DNA from 2 places in the Streptomyces incanus genome. Region 2 is predicted to be linked to the other one. Evidence: riboswitches for the same ligand, from Rfam matches in the RefSeq annotation. Region 2 holds a riboswitch; the other holds the start of a gene.
The links. A riboswitch is a leader RNA that binds a small molecule or an ion and turns the genes downstream of it on or off. The one in region 2 is predicted to bind glycine.
Positions count from the first base shown of each region.

Region 1 (6,368 bases), on a different contig from region 2:
GGGGACGAAGTTCATGTAGTAGTGCAGAACGGCGGGGATGATGCCGGCCGCGCCGTTGGTCGGGGCGGTGACGACCCGGCCGCCCCCGGCGTTCTCCTCGTTCACGGCCATCGCGTAGAGCGTGATCCACTCCATGGCGAGGGCCTTCGCGTCGCCCTCCGCGCGCAGCTTGCGTGCCGTGTTCGCGGAACGCCGGCGCACCTTCAGGCCGCCCGGCAGGATGCCCTCGCGGGACATGCCGCGCGCCACGCACGCCTGCATCACCCGCCAGATCTCCAGCAGGCCCTCGCGGACCTCCTCCTCCGTCCGCCAGGCGCGCTCGTTCTCCAGCATCAGCGCGGAGATGGACAGGCCCGTCTCCCGGGTCAGGCGCAGTAGCTCGTCGCCCGTGCGGAACGGGTACTTCAGGACCGTGTCGTTGAGCTTGATGCGGTCCGCGCCCACCGCCTCCTCGTCGACGACGAAGCCGCCGCCCACCGAGTAGTACGTCTTGGCCAGCACCTCGGCGCCGGACGCGTCGTGCGCCCACAGGGTCATGCCGTTCGCGTGGTACGGAAGCGCCTTGCGGCGGTGCAGCACCAGGTCGTCGTCGAAGGAGAACGCGATCTCGTGCGTGTCGAGCAGCCTCAGCCGGCCCGAATCCTTGATCTTCTCCACCCGTCCGTCGGCCGTCTCCACGTCCACCGTGCGGGGCGAGGCGCCCTCCAGGCCGAGCAGCACCGCCTTGGGCGTGCCGTGCCCGTGGCCGGTGGCGCCGAGCGACCCGTACAGCTCCGCGCGGACCGAGGCGACCGAGTCCAGCAGCTCCTCGTTGCGCAGCCGCCGGGCGAACAAACGGGCGGCCCGCATCGGGCCGACCGTGTGCGAGCTGGACGGCCCGATGCCGATCGAGAACAGGTCGAAGACCGAGAGGGCCACGGGAGGACTCCTAGGGGTTCGGCGGACGCCGCTGTCCGCCGGGGGGTGGTTCGCGGTGATACGCATGCGGGGAACGGGACGGTGTTCACAGGGGAACGCACGACACGGGGCATCGCGCACACTGACCCAGTGTGCGCGATGCCCCGGACGTTCGTACGAATCAAAGCGTACGGAATTACTTCAGACCGGGGTACAGCGGATGCTTCTCCGCGAGGGCCGTCACCCGTGTCCGGAGCGCCTCGGCGTCGGCGGCTCCGAAGGGGGAGGGCGCCTTCAGCGCCTCGGCGATCACGTCCGCCACCTCGGCGAAGTCCTCGGCGTCGAAGCCGCGGGTGGCCAGGGCGGGCGTGCCGATCCGCAGACCCGAGGTGACCATCGGAGGGCGCGGGTCGTTCGGGATCGCATTGCGGTTGACGGTGATGCCGACCTCGTGGAGACGGTCCTCGGCCTGCTGCCCGTCCAGCTCGGAGTCGCGCAGGTCGACCAGGACCAGGTGCACGTCCGTGCCGCCGGAGAGCACGTCCACGCCCACCGCCTTGACGTCGTCCTTCATCAGGCGCTCGGCCAGGATGCGGGCGCCCTCCAGGGTGCGGCGCTGGCGGTCCTTGAACTCCTCGGACGCGGCGACCTTGAAGGCGACGGCCTTGGCCGCGACCACATGCTCCAGCGGGCCGCCCTGCTGGCCGGGGAAGACCGCGGAGTTGATCTTCTTGGCCAGCTCGGCCGTGGAGAGGATCACGCCACCGCGCGGGCCACCGAGGGTCTTGTGCGTGGTCGTGGTGACGACGTGGGCGTGTGGGACCGGGTTCGGGTGCAGGCCCGCCGCGACCAGACCGGCGAAGTGCGCCATGTCGACCATCAGGTACGCGCCGACCTCGTCCGCGATCCGGCGGAACTCGGCGAAGTCCAGCTGCCGCGGGTACGCCGACCAGCCGGCGACGATCAGCTTCGGCCTGCTCTCCTTGGCCAGCCGCTCGACCTCGGCCATGTCGACCCGGCCGTCGTCGCCGACGTGGTAGGCGACGACGTCGTAGAGCTTGCCCGAGAAGTTGATCTTCATGCCGTGGGTCAGGTGCCCGCCGTGCGCGAGGTTCAGGCCCATGATCGTGTCGCCGGGCTTGAGCAGCGCGAACATCGCGGCGGCGTTGGCCTGCGCGCCCGAGTGCGGCTGCACGTTGGCGTGCTCGGCGCCGAACAGCTCCTTGACCCGGTCGATGGCGATCTGCTCGATCACGTCGACGTGCTCGCAGCCGCCGTAGTAGCGGCGGCCGGGGTAGCCCTCGGCGTACTTGTTGGTGAGGACCGTGCCCTGGGCCTCCATGACCGCGACCGGGGCGAAGTTCTCCGAGGCGATCATCTCGAGGGTGGACTGCTGGCGGTGCAGCTCGGCATCGACCGCCGCGGCGACGTCCGGGTCGAGCTCGTGCAGCGGGGTGTTCAGAAGTGACATGCGGTTACGGCCTCCTCAGCCCTGGATGAAGGCGTCGTACTCGGCGGCGGAGAGCAGGTCGGCCGGCTCCTCGCCGACCCGCACCTTGAACAGCCAGCCGCCCTCGAAGGGGGCCGAGTTCACCAGCGACGGGTCGCTGACCACGTCCTCGTTGATCTCGGTGACCTCGCCGGTGACCGGGCAGTACAGGTCGCTGACCGACTTGGTCGACTCCAGCTCGCCGCAGGTCTCGCCCGCGGTCACGGTGTCACCGACCTCGGGGAGCTGGACGAACACGACGTCGCCGAGCGCGTTGGCCGCGTGCTCGGTGATGCCGATGGCCGACACACCGTCCTCGGCGGCCGACAGCCACTCGTGCTCCTTGCTGTAACGCAGCTGCTGGGGGTTGCTCATGACCTGGATTCTCCTGTAAGCGGTGGACTTGCTGATGACTCGGAAACTACGGGAAGCACGGGACAAGCGCGTGGGCAGGCACGATCTGCCCGGCTCATCCGTGCGAGGACCTGCGAGGACCTGAAGACCCTACGGCGACGTACGAGGACCTGCGCGCCGACCCACGACGACCCACGACGACGGGGAAGGGCCCGGAAGCCGTGATGCTGTGGTCGGTTCGGCCCGGCGTTCCGGGCCTCGCGAGCCCGTACCGACGGCCCTGGTACTCCGGCGAACCGTGACACATTCCCGGAAGTGTCACGGTCGGCGGGCTCATGCCCCGGGTTCACCGGATTCGCCGACAGCATCAGCCGTCCCGGGGCCCTCCGTGACGGTTACTTCTGCCGCTGGTAGAACGGCAGCGCCACGACCTCGTACGGCTCGTGGCTGCCGCGGATGTCCACGCCGACGCCCGCCGTGCCCGGCGCCGCGTGCGCCACGTCGACGTACGCCATCGCGATCGGCCGGCCCAGCGTCGGCGAGGGCGCGCCGGAGGTGACCTCGCCGATCACCTCGCCCCCGGCGACCACCGCGTATCCGGCGCGCGGGACCCGGCGGCCCTCGGCGACCAGGCCGACCAGGACGCGGGGCGGGGTCGCCTCGGCGCGGGCGGCGGCCTCGGTCAGGGCGGCGCGGCCCACGAAGTCGCCTTCCTTCTCGAACTTCACCACCCGGCCGAACCCGGCGTCGAACGGCGTCAGGGAGGCGCTCAGTTCATTGCCGTACAGCGGCATGCCGGCCTCCAGACGCAGCGTGTCCCGGCAGGACAGCCCGCACGGGACCAGCCCGATGCCCTCGCCCGCCTTGGTCAGCGCCTGCCACAGTTCGACCGCGTGCTCCGGCTTCACGAACAGCTCGAAGCCGTCCTCGCCGGTGTAGCCGGTACGGGCGATGAGCGCGGGGACGCCCGCGACCGTGCCGGGCTGCCCGGCGTAGTACTTCATGCCCTCGAGGTCGGTGTCGGTGAGGGACTGCAGGATGCCGGGGGACTCGGGGCCCTGCACCGCGAGCAGCGCGTACGCGTCGCGGTCGTCACGGACCTCGGTGTCGAAGCCGGCCGACCGCTCCACGAGCGCGTCCAGCACCACCTGGGCGTTGGAGGCGTTCGCGACGACCAGGTAGCGGGGGGACCCGGCCTCGGGGTCGTCGAGCCGGTAGACGATCAGGTCGTCCAGGATGCCGCCGTCCTCGCGGCAGATCATGGTGTAGCGGGCGCGGCCGGGCTTGACGGTCCCGATGTTGCCGACCAGCGCGTGATCGAGGAACCGGGTCGCCTGCGGGCCGGTGACGGTGATCTCGCCCATGTGGGAGAGATCGAAGAGACCGGCCCTCGTCCGCACGGCGTTGTGCTCGTCGCGTTCGGAGCCGTAGCGCAGGGGCATGTCCCAGCCGGCGAAATCGGTCATCGTGGCACCGAGCGAACGATGCACGGCGTCGAGCGCGGTCCGGCGGAGTTCGGTACTGCTCATCGGTCGGTCTCCCAGGGCAGGACAGGCGAGGTCTTTCCTCCCCATCTGTCATCGGAACCTGAGAGGTTCGCCATGACCGCCCGCGCAGGGGACGACCACGGCTTGCACCTTGGGTGGAGCCACCGGCGACTCGCGCGGGGCCCGCTTTTCAGATGTGCCTCGCCCACGCGGTAACGGTGCCTGAGAGATTCAAGGGAGGGACTTGCTCCTTCGGCGCCCCGGCGGCAACGGTGCCGAGGACTCTCCCGCGCGGATTCAAACGGCCGGTATGCAGTTGGCGCGCTCATCATTGCACGCATCGCGGGGCCGCGGCAGGGGGACCCTTCTGGGAGAAGCACAGGGTATTCGGGTGTTCACGGACGGCTGTGACAGGCCTGTATCGGGAAAGGGACGGAAACCAGAGGCACCCGGCGTTACCGTCTCTTTACACTCGGCGGGGAGGTGTCCGGTACCTGGGCACAGGGCCGGACAGCCCCCAGGGGAGGACTCACGGTGAACAAGGCCAGGGCGTACGCCACCACCACGGGCGTCACGCTGCCCGAGCCGCAGGCCCCCTCGGCCCGGGGGGCCTGCGGCACCCTGCCCGCGCCTGTCGTCCGCGACCTGCGCGAGCGCGCCGGCCGCAGCCCGCACGCCCTGCTCTTCGGCCCCCGCGACCTCGTCGTGGTCACCGGACTGCCCGGCAGCGGCAAGTCCACCCTCATGCGGCGCGCGGCGCGCGGCACCCTCATCGACTCGCAGGACACCCGCGACCGCTGGGACCGCGGCATGCCGCGCCTCCTGCCGTACGCGGTGTACCGGCCCCTGGTCCGCCTCGCCCACTACGCCGGACTGCGGCGCGCCCTGCGTACCGGCGAGGGAATCGTCGTCCACGACTGCGGCACGCAGGCCTGGGTGCGCCGCTGGCTGGCCCGCGAGGCCCGCCGCCGGGGCGCGGACCTGCATCTGCTGCTGCTCGACGTCCCCCCGGAGCAGGCTCTGGACGGCCAGCGCGAGCGCGGCCGCGGGGTCTCCCGGTACGCCTTCCGGCGCCACCGCACCGCCATCGACCGGCTGCTGGCGTCCGTGACGCGCGGCATCCTGCCCGCGGGCTGCGGCTCGGCCGTCCTGGCCGACCGCGACGCGGCGAACGCACTGCACCGCATCGACTTCACGAACTGACGGCCGCACAGACGGCCGGCCGGTGTACGGACAGGCGGCCGGGGTGCGGGCAGGCGGCCGGTGCAGGGGCAGGCGGCGGTACGGGCCGACCGCCGGGCGCGGCAGCGGTTAGCCTTTCAGCCACAGCAGTGGTTCCAGGCAGGCGGTAGGCAGATGGACTTCCCGGCGGGCTTCTCCGCGGACTTCCCGGCACAGACTCACCCCCATCCGCACGGCGGATGGCCCGGCAACGAGCTGGAGGAGGTGCTCTCCGCATCCCTCGGCTTCCCCTCGGCCGACGGCCGGATCATCGAGGTACTGGGCCGGAGCCATGTGTGGGTACCGCTGCCCGATGGCGGCGGACCGGACAGCGGCCCGCTGGACCTGCCCACGATGGAGATCGAAGGCCAGGCGTACGTCCCGGTCTTCAGCTCCGAGGAACAGTTCCGTCAGGTCGTCGGCTCCCCCATGTCGTTCACCGTCGCGCCCGCGGTGGAGTTCGCGCGCGGTCTGCCACCGCAGGCCGGGATCGCCGTGAACCCCGGGGGACTGGTCGGTGTCCCGCTGCCGCCGCCCGCCGTCGCCGCCCTGTGCCGCGCCGGACGCGGACCGCTGGACGGCCCCGCGAGCGGCGGCCGGGTCAAGCTGTTCGAACCCGACTGGCAGGACGACCCGGTGGACTTCCTCGCCGCCGCCTCCAGGGAGTTCGAGGCCCTCGGCGTCGTCTCCACCGCCCGCCGCTGCCTCGCCGAGATCGAGACGGCCGAACCGGTGCTGTTCGTCGGCGTCGAACTGTCCTCCGCCGAACTGACCCGTGCGGAGGGCGACCTGCGGGCCGCGCCGATGGACGCGCTGGGCCGCGCGCTGGGCCGCGCGCCGGTGAAGTGGCCCGTCAACCTGGTCCTCCTGGACGTGGCCCAGGACCCGGTCGGCCAGTGGATGCGCGACCGTGTCCGCCC
Region 1 covers NZ_JBHSPC010000014.1:66,783-73,150, reverse strand. Annotated here, with positions in the region: gene ACFP2V_RS05195 (L-serine ammonia-lyase) at 1-918, opposite strand, end outside; gene glyA (serine hydroxymethyltransferase) at 1,094-2,368, opposite strand; gene gcvH (glycine cleavage system protein GcvH) at 2,384-2,761, opposite strand; gene gcvT (glycine cleavage system aminomethyltransferase GcvT) at 3,136-4,269, opposite strand; glycine riboswitch at 4,305-4,427, opposite strand; glycine riboswitch at 4,428-4,527, opposite strand; gene ACFP2V_RS05175 (AAA family ATPase) at 4,762-5,430, shown strand; gene ACFP2V_RS05170 (enhanced serine sensitivity protein SseB) at 5,584-6,368, shown strand, end outside.
Region 1: another riboswitch for glycine. It lies ahead of gcvT (glycine cleavage system aminomethyltransferase GcvT); the one in region 2 lies ahead of gcvP (aminomethyl-transferring glycine dehydrogenase).

Region 2 (6,368 bases):
GAGCCGGCCTTGGACTCGCTCGCGGACGCGTCCAGGGACGCCGGCGCGGACGTGCCGAGGCCGGCCCGTTTTTGAGAGAGCGTCTCAGTCTTCGTACGCCTCCAGCGGGGGGCAGGAGCACACCAGGTTGCGGTCGCCGAAGGCCTGGTCGACGCGGCGCACCGGCGGCCAGTACTTGTCGGCGGCGCTCACTCCGGTCGGGAAGACGGCTTCCTGGCGGCTGTACGCGTGCCCCCACTCCCCACCGAGCGCGGCAGCGGTGTGCGGGGCGTTGCGCAGGGGGTTGTCGTCCGCGGGCCACTCACCGGATCCGACCTTCTCGATCTCCGCGCGAATTGCGATCATCGTCTCGCAGAATCGGTCGAGTTCGGCCAGGTCCTCGGACTCGGTCGGCTCGATCATCAGCGTCCCGGCCACCGGGAACGACATCGTCGGCGCGTGGAAGCCGTAGTCGATCAGTCGCTTGGCCACGTCGTCCACGCTCACGCCGGTCGCCTTGGTCAGGGGGCGCAGGTCGATGATGCACTCGTGCGCGACCAGCCCGCCGGGGCCGGTGTACAGCACCGGGTAGTGCGGCTCGAGGCGCTTGGCGATGTAGTTGGCGTTGAGCACCGCCACCTGGGTGGCCCGCTTGAGCCCCTCGCCGCCCATCAGCCGGACGTACGCCCACGAGATGGGCAGAATCCCCGCCGAGCCCCACGGCGCCGCCGAGATGGGCCCGATCCCGGTCTCCGGCCCGGCCTCGGGCTGCAGCGGGTGGTTCGGCAGGTACGGCGCCAGGTGCGCCCGCACGCCGACCGGGCCGACGCCGGGACCGCCGCCGCCGTGCGGGATGCAGAAGGTCTTGTGCAGGTTCAGGTGCGAGACGTCCCCGCCGAAGTGTCCGGGCTTGGCCAGTCCGACCAGCGCGTTGAGGTTCGCGCCGTCCACGTACACCTGGCCGCCGGCCTCGTGCACGGCCGCGCAGATGTCGGCGACGTGCTCCTCGAACACACCGTGCGTCGAGGGGTACGTGATCATCAGCACCGACAGCTCGTCGCGGTACCGCTCGATCTTCGCGCGCAGGTCGTCGACGTCGACCTCGCCGTCCTCGGCGGTCTTCACGACGACGACCTTCATGCCGGCCATGACGGCGCTGGCGGCGTTGGTGCCGTGCGCGGAGGACGGGATGAGGCAGACGGTGCGCTGCTCGTCGCCGTTGGCCCGGTGGTAGCCGCGGACGGCCAGCAGGCCGGCCAGTTCGCCCTGGGAGCCCGCGTTGGGCTGAAGGCTCACCTTGTCGTAGCCGGTGACCTCCGCGAGCCGGTCCTCCAGCTCGTGGATGAGCGTGAGGTAGCCCTCGGCCTGTCCGGCCGGCGCGAAGGGGTGCAGCTGCCCGAACTCGGGCCAGGTGATGGACTCCATCTCCGCGGTCGCGTTGAGCTTCATGGTGCAGGAGCCCAGCGGGATCATGCCGCGGTCCAGCGCGTAGTCGCGGTCGGCGAGCCTGCGCAGGTAGCGCAGCATCGCGGTCTCGGAGCGGTGCTGGTGGAAGACGGGGTGCGTCAGGTACTCGTCGGTGCGCAGCAGGGCGTCCGGGAGGGTGTTCCGCGCGGCCGCGTCCAGGGATTCGACATCTCCCTCGACACCGAAGGCGCTCCACACGGCGGCGAGCCGGTCGCGCGTGGTGGTCTCGTCGCAGGCGATCGAGACGAGGTCGGCGTCGACGGGGTGCAGGTTGACGCCGTTGTCCCGGGCGGCGGTCACGACCTCGGCGGCCCGCCCCGGGACCCGCACGGTCAGCGTGTCGAAGTAGGAACCGTGGACGATCTCCACGCCGCCGGCCCGGAGCCCTTCGGCGAGGACGGTCGCGTAGCGGTGGGTGCGCCACGCGATGGTCCTCAGCCCCTCGGGGCCGTGGTACACGGTGTACATGCCCGCCATGACGGCGAGCAGTACCTGGGCGGTACAGATGTTGCTGGTGGCCTTCTCACGGCGGATGTGCTGCTCGCGGGTCTGGAGCGCGAGCCGGTAGGCCCTGTGCCCGTCCGCGTCGACGGAGACGCCGACGAGCCGTCCGGGCAGGCTGCGCGCCATCTTCTCCTGCACGGCCATGTATCCGGCGTGCGGTCCGCCGAAGCCCATCGGCACGCCGAAGCGCTGCGTCGTGCCGATCGCGATGTCCGCGCCGAGTTCGCCGGGGGACGTCAGCAGCGTGAGGGCGAGCAGATCGGCGGCGACGGTGACGAGCGCGCCCAGTTCGTGCGCCCGGTCGATCACCGGCTTGATGTCGCGTACGGCACCGGAGGCGCCCGGGTACTGGATCAGTACGCCGTTGATCTCACGCTCGGCGACTTCGGCGGGGATGCCTTCGCTCAGGTCGGCGACGACGACCTCGACACCCGCCGGCTCGGCGCGCGTCCGGATGACGGCGATGGTCTGCGGCAGCGCGTCCGCGTCGACCAGGAACAGGCCCTTCTTGTTCTTGCCCATGCGGCGCGAAAGCGCCATCGCCTCGGCGGCCGCGGTGCCCTCGTCGAGCAGGGAGGCTCCGGAGGTCGGGAGGCCGGTGAGCTCGGCGACCATGGTCTGGAAGTTCAGCAGCGCCTCGAGCCGCCCCTGCGAGATCTCGGGCTGGTACGGCGTGTAGGCCGTGTACCAGGCGGGGTTCTCCATGACGTTCCGCAGGATGACGGGCGGCGTGAAGGTCCCGTAGTACCCCAGCCCGATCATGGAACCGAGCACCTCGTTGCGGTCGGCCAGCGACCGCAGCTCGGCCAGCACCTCGGGCTCGGTCCGGGCACCCGGCAGGTCCAGCGCGTCGGCGTTCTTGATCACGTCCGGGACCGCGGCGGCCGTCAGCTCGTCGAGCGAGCCGTAGCCGACCTGCGCCAGCATCTTGGCGCGGGCCTCGTGGTCGGGGCCGATGTGACGCTGCTCGAAGGGCGTTCCCTGTTCGAGCTCGGAGAGGGAAATGCGATGGGCGGTCATGTGCGGAGGCCTCCTGGTCCGACGACCTTCGAGGGGCACCATGGCGGGTGCCCGGACGGCCTCCCCCTCTGTCATCTCAACCTGAGAGCTTCACCGGCCGCCCGGGGCGGCCGGCTTTCACCGTCGGTGAGAGCGGGAGCCGTCGACACCCGCCCTGCTTTCCAGAGTGACCTCGTCCATGCGGTACGTGAGCCTGAGAGATTCCGGGGAGGATTTGCTCCTTCGGCGCCCTCCGATGGTGCAGGGAGGGCTCTCCCGCACGGGGTCAGCAGCCGCTGCCAGGGTACCAGCGAGGGCAAGGCCCGGACTTTCGAGTGGCCGCTCCGCCGATTGTGCCGTTTTGTAGTGCTGACGAATTCTTGCGACCTGTGGAGGGCCCGTGCAGACCGACATCGATCCGCGCAACCTGATCGGCCGCAAGGCGTTCGACCGCAATGGCAACCGGATCGGCACGATCGACGAGGTCTATCTCGACGACGCCACCGGCGTGCCGGAGTGGGCGGCGATACGCACCGGCCTGTTCAGCAGGGACGCCTTCGTCCCCCTGGAGCCGAGCGAGCTGATCGACGGCGGTCTCCACATCCCCTTCGAACGCGCTCTGATCAAGGACGCCCCCGACTTCGGTGTGGGCCGTCATCTCTCCCCGGAGCAGGAGCTCCAGCTCTACCACCACTACGGCCTGGACACGGCCGCCCCTCCCCCGCTCCCGGACCACGACTTCGGCAGGCTCGCCGGCAGGGACGACTCTGCCTGAGGACGCCACCCGTGGCGCATCCGAACCACCGACCCGGCACCCGCCCGTCCAGGGCCTGCCTCCGGGCCCACGCAGGGCAGCGCCCTCACTCGCCCAAGGCCCCCGGGTCCGCAACGCCGGCCACCGCCCCCGCACCAGCCCTTGAAACCTGGCTACCCCGGGCGTCGCCGTCGGCCCGGCCGTCCTGGGTGCCCTCATCGCCCTGACCGTCGCTGCCCTGACCGTCGTCGTCCTGGCTGTCCTCGCCGCTCGGGCCGCCCGCGCTCCTCCCGCTGCCCCCAGGTCTTCGCTCCACCAACGGCAGCGGATCGGCGGGGTGCAGGGCCGGGTCGTCGGTCCGGAAGGTCCTCACCCGCCCCGGCGCCGACCCGGGCGTCTCGAACCGCACGGTGACCCGCCCGAGGCCGCTGCCCTGGACCCACCCATGGCCGTACTCGCTGTGCCTCACGTCGTGCCCGGCCGGCCAGCGCCGCTCGGCACCCGCCTGTTGCCGTTCCTCCGCGGGCACTGCCGCCTCCGCTTCCTCGCCCAGCAGCTCCTTGTCCCGCTCCCCCGCCGCCTGCGCGAACAGGTCCTCCTGCGTGTAGTCGGCGAGCCCGCTGACCCCCACGCCCAGCAGCCGCACGCCGCCCGTCGTGTCGACCGGGTCCAGCAGCCGCGCCGCCGCCTCACGCACCACCGCCGGATCGTCCGTGGGCCCCCGCAGGGTCTCGGAGCGGGTGAGCGTCGAGAAGTCGTACCGCCGGACCTTCAGCACGATGGTCCGTCCCGACAGCCCCGCGGCCCTCAGCCGGCGCACACAGCGGTCGGCGAGGCGCTGTACCTCCACCCCGACCCGCACCCGGTCGTGGATGTCCACGTCGTAGGTGTCCTCGACCGACACCGACTTCGTCTCCCGCTCGGCCACCACGGACCGATCGTCCCTCGCCAGGGACATGGCGTGCAGGGCGTGTCCGTGTGCCTTGCCGAGCAGGCGTACCAGCTCGTCCTCCCCTGCCTCGGCGAGGTCCCCGACCGTGTGGATGCCGGCCCGCCGCAGGTGGTCACCGGTGGCCGGCCCGACACCCGGCAGTGTCCGGACCGGCAGCGGCGCCAGCAGGGCCCGCTCGGTCCCCGGCTCGATCAACACCAGCCCGTCCGGCTTGGCCTGCTCCGAGGCGATCTTCGCCAGCATCTTGGAGGCCGCCAGCCCCACCGATCCGGTGAGCCCCGTGACCGCCCGTATGTCCGCGCGCAGCTTCGCGCCGGCCAGCCGCGCGGACCGCTCGTCCCAGGCCGCCCCTCCGGCCTCCAGATCCACGAACGCCTCGTCCAGGCTCAATGGTTCCACCAGCGGCGACAACGCCCGCAGCAGCTCCATCACCTGGTCACTGATCGACCGGTACAACGCGAAGCGGGGCACCAGATACGCCGCGTTCGGCGCGAGCCGCCGCGCCTGCGCCATGGGCAGCGCGGAATGGACACCGAGGACCCGGGCCTCGTACGAGGCGGTGGCGACCACACCGCGCGGCCCGAGCCCGCCCACGACCACGGCCTTCCCGCGCAGGCTCGGCTTGGACGCCTGCTCCACCGAGGCGAAGAAGGCGTCCATGTCGAGATGCAGGACTGTGGGCGCGGATCTCACATCTCCGATGCTGCCCTACGCCACTGACAATGCCCCGCCGCGCGTGTCGCCGGCACGGACCGTGCGGTCTGCGCAGCGGCTCAGACGGCGCGGTTGCGCCGCCTCGCCAGCTCGTCCGTCGGGTTGGGGCCGATCAGTGTCTCCCCGGTGTCGATGCGTTCCCCGTGCAACTGCGACAGCGCGCTCTCGACGTCCCGCCACACCACGCCCACAGCGATCCCGAAGACCCCCTGACCACCCTGGAGCAGGGCATGGACCTCGTCCGGCGTGGCGCACTCGTAGACCGTGGCGCCGTCGCTCATCAGCGTCATGCGCTCCAGGTCGCGAAGGCCCCCCTCCCGCAGGTGCTGGACCGTGGTGCGGATGTTCTGCAGCGAGACACCGGTGTCCAGGAACCGCTTGACGATCTTCAGGACGACGACGTCCCGGAAGCTGTACAGCCGCTGTGTCCCCGAGCCGTGGGCGGGCCGCACGCTCGGCTCCACCAGCCCCGTGCGAGCCCAGTAGTCCAGTTGCCGGTAGGTGATGCCGGCGGCCGCGCAGGCCGTCGGACCGCGGTAGCCGATCTCCTCGGACGCCATGGACGTCGCCGCCCCTCCGCTGCTCGGCACGGCCGCCGGTCGCTGCGGAGCAGGATCGGCCGCGTTGCCGTGATGGGCATACGCCCCGCTCGCGCGGAGCTGAGAGCCTGGGGGAGGGTACGGACCGCTCACCCCGAGACCATGTCCGGGGGCACCCCCAGCCATACCGTCGCCGGTGCTTCTCACGCCGACCTCCGTCCTTGACCTGCCTCCTCGACGGTAGGCAGTCACCAAGGGTGCGTCAACGATCGCCACACTCGGCACGCCGAGTGATAATCACCCTAAGAGTGGTTTTCCGTGCCCCATCACGGGGAAAGGCTAGCCGAATGCCCTCCGTGCGGGCCGCGCGAGGCTCTCACGCACCGCGGTTCCGAGCGGCATTCCGACGGAACGGCCGCCGTCCCTCACTGGCTGCTGGAGCCGAAATCCTCCGGCGAGA
Region 2 covers NZ_JBHSPC010000131.1:8,057-14,424, reverse strand. Annotated here, with positions in the region: gene gcvP (aminomethyl-transferring glycine dehydrogenase) at 85-2,970, opposite strand; glycine riboswitch at 3,142-3,238, opposite strand; gene ACFP2V_RS33875 (PRC-barrel domain-containing protein) at 3,350-3,724, shown strand; gene ACFP2V_RS33870 (DNA polymerase IV) at 3,810-5,348, opposite strand; gene ACFP2V_RS33865 (MerR family transcriptional regulator) at 5,429-6,115, opposite strand; gene ACFP2V_RS33860 (bifunctional nuclease family protein) at 6,334-6,368, opposite strand, start outside.